3 regions of the Lactococcus sp. LG606 genome follow, and region 3 is predicted to be linked to each of the others. Evidence: predicted binding sites of a transcription regulator. Region 3 holds the regulator's gene; each other region holds the start of a gene.
The links. The regulator Rex, encoded in region 3, represses fermentation and respiration genes when NADH is low (regulators of the CRP and FNR family bind a similar motif). The targets are predictions, from matches to a motif close to TTGTGAANTANTTCACAA.
Positions count from the first base shown of each region.

Region 1: the regulator Rex is predicted to act here: its motif matches at 1,594-1,611, upstream of J0J35_RS02380 (alanine dehydrogenase).
Region 2: the regulator Rex is predicted to act here: its motif matches at 1,328-1,345, upstream of adhE (bifunctional acetaldehyde-CoA/alcohol dehydrogenase).

Region 1 covers NZ_CP071301.1:453,601-456,889, reverse strand. The annotation lists gene J0J35_RS02385 (PhoH family protein) at 1-258, opposite strand, end outside; gene J0J35_RS02380 (alanine dehydrogenase) at 378-1,484, opposite strand; gene J0J35_RS02375 (hypothetical protein) at 2,090-3,262, shown strand; gene J0J35_RS02370 (ATP-binding cassette domain-containing protein) at 3,269-3,289, shown strand, end outside.
Region 2 covers NZ_CP071301.1:1,645,672-1,648,960, reverse strand. The annotation lists gene adhE (bifunctional acetaldehyde-CoA/alcohol dehydrogenase) at 1-1,312, opposite strand, end outside; gene J0J35_RS08100 (lactonase family protein) at 1,468-2,508, opposite strand; gene rpsB (30S ribosomal protein S2) at 2,781-3,289, shown strand, end outside.
Region 3 covers NZ_CP071301.1:762,052-765,340, reverse strand. The annotation lists gene J0J35_RS03770 (class C sortase) at 1-738, shown strand, start outside; gene J0J35_RS03765 (ArsC/Spx/MgsR family protein) at 829-1,158, shown strand; gene J0J35_RS03760 (redox-sensing transcriptional repressor Rex) at 1,221-1,874, opposite strand; gene J0J35_RS03755 (LysR family transcriptional regulator) at 2,027-2,920, opposite strand; gene J0J35_RS03750 (malolactic enzyme) at 3,084-3,289, shown strand, end outside.

The DNA.
Region 1 (3,289 bases), 310 kb from region 3:
CATTTTAACTGCAATCATCGCATCAGAGCTATGGACAGGTAAACCACGAGAAATCAAAACTAAAAGAGCCTGTAAAACTTTACGTGCTTGCTCAGGCGCTACTTCATTATCAGCAAAAATCTGTACGCGCTCTCCGCGATAGTTTATATCAACAGCAAGTTGAGATTCAATCAACTGTGCATTTTTATCCTGTGAACCAAAAAGTAAAACTGCATCTTCTGGATTTTCCAACTTAAATTCTACGGAATGTCTAGCCAAACAAATACCTTCCTGTTCTTTTATTTATAATCTTTGTCTCATTATATCATATTTCAAGGTTTATACGCTTCCATACCTTTCATGCAAGCAAAAAGATCATTGGGAAGCCCCAATAATCTTTACTTAATTTTTGTATAAGGAAGCCCAATCGAATCAGCCAACGCATGCGACACTATTGTTCCTTTATAGACACTCATACCAGAGCGAAGCGATTCACTAAGATTAAGTGCTTCTTCTAAACCATTGTCGGCAATCTGCTTCAAGTATTCTATATTCCCTTTAGACATTACCAGAGTTGAAGTCCGAGGTGTTGCCCCTGGTATATTTGGCACTGCATAATGAATGACATTGTGTCTTGTAAATACCGGTTCTGCATGATTCGTTGCGTGATCAATAGTTTCAACCGTCCCTCCTTGATCAATAGCGATATCAACAATCACAGCACCTGGTTTCATTGATTTGATCATATACTCTTTCACAAGCTTTGGTGGTTTAGCCCCAGGAATCAGAATTGTTGAAATAAAAACGTCTGCTTTTTTTATGTGCTCTTCAAGTGCTTCGGTTGTTGACTTGACGATCTGCAGCTTTTTACCCGCATAACGCGTTTCCAGCTCTTGAATACGTGTATCACTCAGCTCTAAAATAAGGACGGAACAACCAATACTCAAAGCAATATCTGCTGCATTTTCAGCTGCAGTACCACCACCAAATATAACGATATGTCCTGCCTCGATACCACTTTCGGGAATGCCTGGAAGTAGAATTCCTTGTCCCCCATGTTGTTTTTCCAGATAATATTGTCCAATATTAACGGCACGTCGTCCCGCAATTGCACTCAAGGGTTTGAGTAATGGAAAAGTTCCCTCCGTAGCGATATTTTCAGCCGAAAAAGCAGTCACCTTCATTTCTATCATTTTTTCAACACAAGCTTTATTTGCAGGTAAATGTAAAAATCCCCAGATTATTTGTCCCTCTTTAAGGTATTGATATTCTTCCTCTAAGGGCTCTTTTACGCGAACCATCATTTCTGCTTCCCATGTTTCTTCACGTTCCACTATCTTGGCTCCCGCTGCGATATACTGCTCATTTGGAAAACCAGCACCAAAACCTGCATTATTTTCGACATATAGCGTATGCCCGGCCTCTACCAAAATTTTTACATTTTCCGGCGTCATTCCGACTCGTGCTTCCCCTTGTTTCAAGTCTTTTACTACACCAATTTTCATTCTTTTCTCCTTCAATGCAACTCAAATTTATAGAGTAAATATATCATCAATAAAGCGCTTAACTTACGAAAAGGGAAAATAACTGTCTTTTTAGAATAATAAGATATTTTTGTTTTATATTCTACAAGGTATATTTTTAGTGAAAAGTAAGATGTATTTACGTCTTATATAGTGTAAGGCAAAAAAGATGTTAGGCATTGAAAGGAAACACTCAATATAACATCAATATTTATAGAAAAAGGAGTAAATTACATGTCAAACAAAAAACTAAAAAAACTGCTTATTACTGCTCTCACAGCTCTTGCACTCACGTCAGGTCCGGCTTTAGTACAAGCGAATGACATTCAAAGGCCTGCACCTCGAGTCTGGGTAGGAACTGTTGTTCGACAAAAAGTATACAATGTCAGAGGAAGTCTTCTACAGACACATTACCGTGAATTAAGGGTCAGAAATGGCTATAGAGTCAGAGTAACACCTCTCTATCTTAACAGAAACAGAACGCGTTACTATCAAGACTACATTTATCATACTTACTAAGCAAATGAAAAAATGGTGAGAGGGAAAATAGCATATGTTTCCCTTCGTTCTTTTCATGAGGAAAAAATATGTTTATACTAAAAAAATTTGTAAGCAGTAATAAAAATAAAGTCCTGATTTCCTTACTGTTCATCGGCTTAATCTTTCAGTTTGTTGCTTTTAAAACTGTAGGAACTCATCCCCCTAATGGTTTAGGATTGGAAGATACAACACAGGAAAATATCAAAGCCAGCGAAAAAAGTATCAGGGAACTCAAAAGTTTTATTGAATCTGGAGATCCTCCAGAAAACGCTGAAGAACTCTTAAGAGAACTCAATGATGAGTTAAAATTAGATAAGGCAAAACTTCAAGCATTAGAAGTAAATAATTACAATGAATTCTGGCGTTTAGATAACCTTTATAATGAACAAAGAATTAAAAAGTTAGAGGAAGCACAAAAAAATGGTGAAGAGATTCCTTTTGGTGGGGGATATGAGTATTTCAAGGCAACTTCCAAATGGTACCACCAAGTCCTAGACAGTGGGCAAGACTTTACTCAAGCTCCAGGGGTAAACCCATCCAGCATCGGCGCTGCCCTCTATATTTTGATTGGCTTAGGTGGACTTTATGGTCTAATCCTGCTGACTTTTATCTGTGGAGATACCTTGGCAATGGAGATGCCAAACGGTTTGCGCTATTACCATTTGATGAAAAAGGATAAAAAAATGCTTCATTTCCAACATCTATTTATCCCTGCTGGCTTTGTACTCCTACTTATTCTTTCTGCCTTGCTGGTTTTTGCGCTCATCGCTGGACTCCAGTTTGGCATAGGCTCTTGGAACTTTCCTAACTTTGTCGTTGGGGCGATTTATGATGTATTTCAGGGCGAGGAGTTGCTCTGGCGCCTGCTCTATCTGCTTCTGGCCATCCTATTTATTACAAGTTTAGGACAGCTCCTCTCACAGTTTATCAGAAAATCTTATATTCCTTCAGCGATTATCGCTTTACTGCTGGTCACTTATTCTGTTATCCATACGCATGAAGCGATGAAAACAATCGTTAAATGGATCCCTTTAACCTACTTAAACATTAATACTGTCTTGCAGTTTTCCAACGGTGAAAATTCTTGGCCAACTTCTGGGAACTTTCTCTTTGAGAGAGACTCCCTCTGGATTGGTGCTCTTGTACTCCTCTCTTGCAGTATTCTTTTCTATGGTATCAGCCATATCTTATTCACAAAGTACATCTATAGAAAGGCCTAGTAACTTATGAAACTTATAATAAATAAT
Region 2 (3,289 bases), 880 kb from region 3:
GCGATGGACGCATTGCATCAGTATAGATATCACCAACGCCTCCAATAGAATCTGGTTGGTTAACTAAGATACGTGCAGCACCAATAGCATCAGCATATTCTTTCACAAAAGGATCGTCTTGTGCACCTATCTGGATAGCCGCATTATGCCCAGCGCCTTGATAAGCCAAAAGTTTCTGAACGATGGCGGTACCATTTTCGCGTGAGGTAGATTTGTAAATTGACAAAAGCGGGCTAAGCTTTTCAGAAGAGAGAGCTTCACCAATGTTTTTTTCTTCCAATTCAAAGAGAAGAACATCTTTTCCTTCAGGTACTTTTACGCCTGCTTGTTCAGCAATCCATGGGCCAGGACGGCCGGCAACTGGACCAGTTACTCCGAAGCCCTCACCCGCACGCTCAACAAAAACAAATTTTTCGATGGCTGAATAATCTTCCTTTGGAACATTGTAAGCACCGTGAGCTTGAAGTTTTTCGAGGAATTCATCGTAAATTTCTGCAGCAACTACAGCAGAGTTTTCGGTAGCGCAAATCATGCCGTTATCAAAACGTTTAGAAAGTAGCAGGTCTTCAACTGCACGATCCACATTTGCAGTAGCATCAACGAAGACGGCACCATTACCTGCTCCCACTCCTAGTGAAGGATTGCCTGACTTGAGTGCTGCATTAACCATTCCGGGTCCACCTGTAGCTAGAATAGAAGCAATACCGTGGTTTTGGATAAGTGCAGTAGTGTTGTAAAGACTTGGATCTTCGACCCATTGGATAAAGTTCTCAGGTGCCCCAGCTTTTAGGGCAGCTTCGTAGACAATACGTGCGGCATGAGAGGAACAATTTTGGGCTTGAGGATGAAAGGCGAATACGATAGCATTTCGTGTTTTTGCTGTTAAAAGTGATTTGAAAATTGTTGTAGAAGTAGGGTTGGTTGTTGGTACAATTCCTGCAAGCACACCCAAAGGGGCTGCAATTTCTACTGAGCCAGCAACTTTGTTCTCGCTGATTACTCCTACTGTTTTATCATTTTTAATTGAATTATAAACAGATTCTGAAGCAAAGCGGTTTTTAGTATCCTTATCCTCAACGATTCCTCGCCCTGTTTCATTATGAGCTTCGTGCGCAAGTTCCAGGGAATGTTCGCTTGCCGCTAAGGCCATTGCTGCGACAATTTTATCTACTTGCACTTGTGTGTAGCCTTCAAATTGTAAAGTGGCTTGATGTGCTTTTTTGACAAGACCGTCTGTATATTGCTCTGCTTTTTCCGCAAGTACAGCTTTATCAGCGGTTGTTAGTTCTTTTTTGGTATTCTTGCTTGACATATTTAAATTTCTCCTTTGTGAAATTTATCACGTTATTATTTTAACAAACTTTGAAAGTGCTGTCAAATAATATTGTGTAAAACCACACAAACTTTTTTTGATAAAATACTATCTGCATTTTAATGATAAAAAAACCGCCTTAAGGGCGGTTTTCATTAGAGTGTTGGTAAAATACATGTGCCCTCTGGGCTATAAAAATCTTTTTGCTTAAGTGTGAGCATTCCTGTTTTCCTATTACGGCGGAAAAGACTAATATTATCGCTATCTTGATGTGCTACGATAATAAAATCTTCTGTACTGTTGAAATTGAAATCGCGGGGCGTTTCCCCTTCAGTTTTTACAATATCTTCTAAAGTTATCTTTGTCCCTAAGGGGCTCACACTGTAGATGGCGATAGAATTATGTCCACGATTTGAAGCATAAAGAAATGCACCATCGGAAGAAAGACGGAGAGCAGATGCGCTCTTTGTGCCTTCAAAATCTACTGGAAGAGTACTGATTGTTTCCAGTGCAGCAAAGCGTCCTTTTTCTTCATTATAGCTGAGAACAGTTACAGTAGAAGAAAACTCACCAATAGCATAAGCAATCTTACCATTGGGATGGAAAGTAAGATGACGTACTCCAGTACCTGCAGGCATACGATAGAGGCTTACAAGAGAGAGCTTGCCTTCTTCACCAACAACATCGTAAACTGTAATCTCATCTGTACCCAAATCACAAGTAACTAAGCGTCCGTCAGGTGTAAGATCTGTGTAATGCACGTGAGGGCGTTCTTGGCCAGGGTGTACTTTTGATCCCTCGCCTTCATGTTTTACAGTGTCTGTTAAGGTAAGCGACCCATCTTTTTGAATTTTGTAGACACGGATTTCCCCTAAGTGATAATTGGCACCGTAAACAAAACCACGTTTATTATCAACGGCTACATAGCACAGAGGTGCGCCAACACTAGTAACATAGTTGAGAAGCTCTGTTTTACCTCTTTTATAGCTGAGAGCAGCAATACCGCCACCATTTTCATCTGCAGCACAAGTGTAAAGGTGCTGTTTTGTTTTGTCCAAAGCAAAATAAGTAGCATTTTGAACATGAGCAACTTCAGTTAGATTAGAAAGTTCTTCCTTTGCAATATCTAGGTCAAAACTATAAATCCCCTTTGATTCACGCTTAGTGTAACCGCCAACTAGAATTTTTTCACGCATATCTTGGCTCCTTTAACATTTAATATTCGTATAATTATTTTATCATAAATGAGCGTTTTCAGGAAACTAAATCTCTTGGAATTTGCGAAGATAGGACAGCCAACAAAATGACACAACAAGCTCTTGCAATAAGGGAGTGTTTAGTGTATAATAGTACTGTTGTCTATGGGCAATAATTTCACATTTTGACTTGACAGTGTCGTAGTGCACTTGTGTAGCGGCATTGGCTGACAGTTAAAAGAGGAAAAACTATTTTAAAAGGAGACATTAATATGTCAGTTATTTCAATGAAACAACTTCTTGAAGCTGGTGTTCACTTCGGTCACCAAACTCGTCGTTGGAACCCAAAAATGAAACCATACATCTTCACAGAACGTAATGGTATCCACGTTATCGACCTTCAAAAAACAGTTAAACTTGTTGACGATGCTTACAACTATGTACGTAACGCTTCATCTGAAGGTGCTGTAGTACTTTTTGTTGGTACTAAAAAACAAGCTTCAGAAGCTGTTAAAGAAGAAGCACTTCGTGCTGGTCAATACTATGTAAACCACCGTTGGCTTGGTGGTATGCTCACTAACTGGAATACTATCCAAAAACGTGTAGCACGCCTTAAATCAATCAACAAAATGGAAGAAGACGGAACTTTCGAAGTATTGCCTAAGAAAGAAGTTGTTCTTTTGAACAAAGAACGCGAACGTCTTGAAAAATTCATCGGTGGTATCGCTGACATGCCTCGCATCCCAGATGTGATGTACGTTGTTGACCCACACAATGAACA
Region 3 (3,289 bases):
TCCGCCTATAATCCAGATAAGATACTCAAAGCTGATTATGATGAGAGTAAAATTGCCAGTGTAAATGTTACTAATTTTGCTGAAAGTAGGAAAAATCTGCAACAGACTGTCAATGATAATGGTATAGGTAAGCTTTATATTCCAAAAGAAGAAGTAAACTTGCCCATATTGGCCGGGATAAGTCAAACAAATTTGATGACCGGCGCTTCAACATATCGGCAAGGACAAAAATTAGGCAAAGGCAACTACGTGCTTCTGGCACACAATATTTATAATGTCAATACAAACAAAAATGTCGATGTTCTTTTTAATCGCATCAGTAACCTTGTTAAAGGCGATAAAGTCTATGCGACTGATTTTCAGAATGTTTATGAGTACCAAGTGATTAAAAATGAAGTCATAAAGGATACACAAGTCGATGTGGTTAATAGCGATGTTAAAGGAACACCAATCCTAACACTCATCCGCTGTGAGGGAAATGTGGGTACAATATATCGCCGTTTAGTTCAAGGACGATTAACAAAAACGAGTCCTTTAAATGATAACAGCAGTAAGACAATGAATTTAAGTATGACTGGGAATGTATCTGGTGATAATTTGATAAAAACAAGCCCCATATCTCCTTTTGAACAGCTCTCAATGGATTTGGCAGCACATATTATTTCAGATCCAATGCAAGTAATGATTCCATTCTTTTTGCTCTTGGTATTACCTATCTTATTTCTTAATTTTATTTAATCTCCAAATAATAAATACAATAGTAAAGAGGTGTGGCGCATATTAAAAATTTATTATAGAAGCAAGTGTAAATCCAGTCAAAAAGCTTTCATGTGGTTTGAACGTTACGGTATTAATTTTGAAAAGCAAAACATAAGTCAAATAACTGTAGATGATTTACTGAGACTTTTAATACTAACGACAGAAGGGATAAATGAATTAATCAAAAATCCAGAAAGAGTTAATCTTAAAAATGAAGAAGAGTTGGAAAAAATAGCAGATATGAAGCTCCACAGTGCGCTGTATTATCTCAAAATAAATACGTCACTGTTTAAAACACCAATCATTTTAGATGAAAATAATTACCTGGTTGGCTATAATTCTGATGAAATACGGCGTTTTTTTCCGAGAGAATATCGTAAATTTTTATCTGACTTGTGATATTCATAAAAAGATGAAACTATTAAAAAAAAGCGTGATTTTTTAAATCAGGCTTTTTTGTTTTATTTGATGTCCTTATTTGACATAAAGAATAAGAGAGTTTGTAGTTCTTTCGTTAAGTCAATCGACTGAACGACAACGTCTTCTGGAACTTGCAAGCGCAAAGGTGAAAAGTTAAGAATACCTTTGATACCTGATTTAACTAGGATGTCTGCGACTTCTTGAGCGTTCTCTTTATTTACAGAAATAATTGCTGTTTTGATTTTTGAATTTTTAATATTTTTAGAGAAGTCAGCGATGTCGTAGATAGGAACACCTGTAGAAGTTGTTGTACCAACGAGTGGATTTTCTGGAACATCATAAGCTTGGGTAACGCGCATTTTATTGCGGTTTTGGAATTCATAATTAATAAGGGCGCGTCCAAGGTTACCGACTCCAACGAGTGCGATATGCGTTTCTTGATCTTGTCCGAGTAATTCTCCAAAGAAATCACGTAAAGCACGTGTTTCATAGCCATAGCCTCGACGTCCCAGCTCACCAAAGAGTGAAAAATCGCGACGAATCGTCGCTGCATCCACACCAATTTTTTCCGAAATAAGTTGTGAGTTTGTGCGTGTTACTTGTTCATCAACTAAAAGTTTGAACAAGCGATAATATTGAGGCAAACGTTTTGCCGTTGCCTTAGGTAGTTGTTTATTAACTTGGGAGCCAGCCATGTTATCTCCTTTACATAGTCTTTGTGAATATTTTACCTTTTTTGAGGGGGGCTTGTCAAACAATTCTTTCCGGAATTATGCGGTTGGCGAAAGTTTGTGAAAAAAATGGAGAAAAATTAACAAAGAAAAAAGAGAAAAATTCTCTTTTCACTTCAATTTATTTTTTCATTTAGCTCATCAAGCAAACGAATCAATTCCTTCAAGTCCTCATTGAGCAGTGTACTTCTTAAATAGGCATATTGAACATGAAAAATTTGCTTATCTTCAGGTATTAGTGGTATCTTTATTAGACTATCCATATCGGCAAAAGGAAGAAAATCGGTCATCAAGGTTATGCCAACATTTGAGTTGACCAGTTGGCCAATAGTATGGATATCAGAAAAATTAAAGAGCACTTTTGCTTTTTTCTTGTATTTTTCATTTAAATTTTGGAAAGCTTCCATATGCACAAAGCTTTCATCAAGCAGGATAAAAGGATAATCCAAAGCTTCTTTAAATGAAATTTCTTGACGTGAGGCAAGTGGGTTATCTTTAGAAACAAAGATATAAAATTCGCGTTGATAAAGTAGCTTCACAAAAAGGTTGGGGTGCATCAGGGGAGCAATACTGCCTATAAGGCTAAAATCAATTGTGCCGGAGATAAGTTTGGCCAGAAGTTCCTCCGAGCCACCCGATACTAAATCAAATTTCGATAAAAAGCTAATCGCATCCTTATCGTTTAAGAGTTGAGCCAGGATTTTTGCTCGAATGATAGGAGGAAAACCAATATGATTTTGATGATTTTTAGAATGCTCGATGACTCTTTGCGTTAGTGCCAACTCTTCTAAAATACTTTCGATATGAATCTTCAATATTTTTCCTTCATCTGTTAGGACAACTGTCCGGTGAGAAGGATCTTTGTATATTAAGTTACAGTTATAATATTGTTCCAATCTCTTTACAGCATAGGTAATTGTCGGCTGACTTACTCCAAAATGATTAGAAACAGCAGTAAAAGACAACAAGTCTCCTAAGGCATTAAAGTACTCGAAATCATGCAAGTTCATTAGTTTAAACGCTCCTTTGACCCTTATATTCTATCACAAGTTTTCCGATTTGTTATAAATAATATTTATCATAACCCAAAGGTTTGACTATAATTTTTTATAAGTATTAAAATACATCTTGTAAGAATTTCTTATAGGAATAATAAATTTGGAGGGCGTACGAATGCGTGCACATGAAATTTTAAACAATCCTTTTTTAAATAAAGGAACAGCATTTACTATGGAAGAACGTAAGGAACTTGGCTTAATCGGTCTTTTGCCACCTTATGTTCAAACACTTGAAGAACAAGCAGAACAAACTTACCAACATTACTTGGGAAAACCATCTGATTTGGAAAAACGTCATTTCTTGATGGAAATCTTCAATAC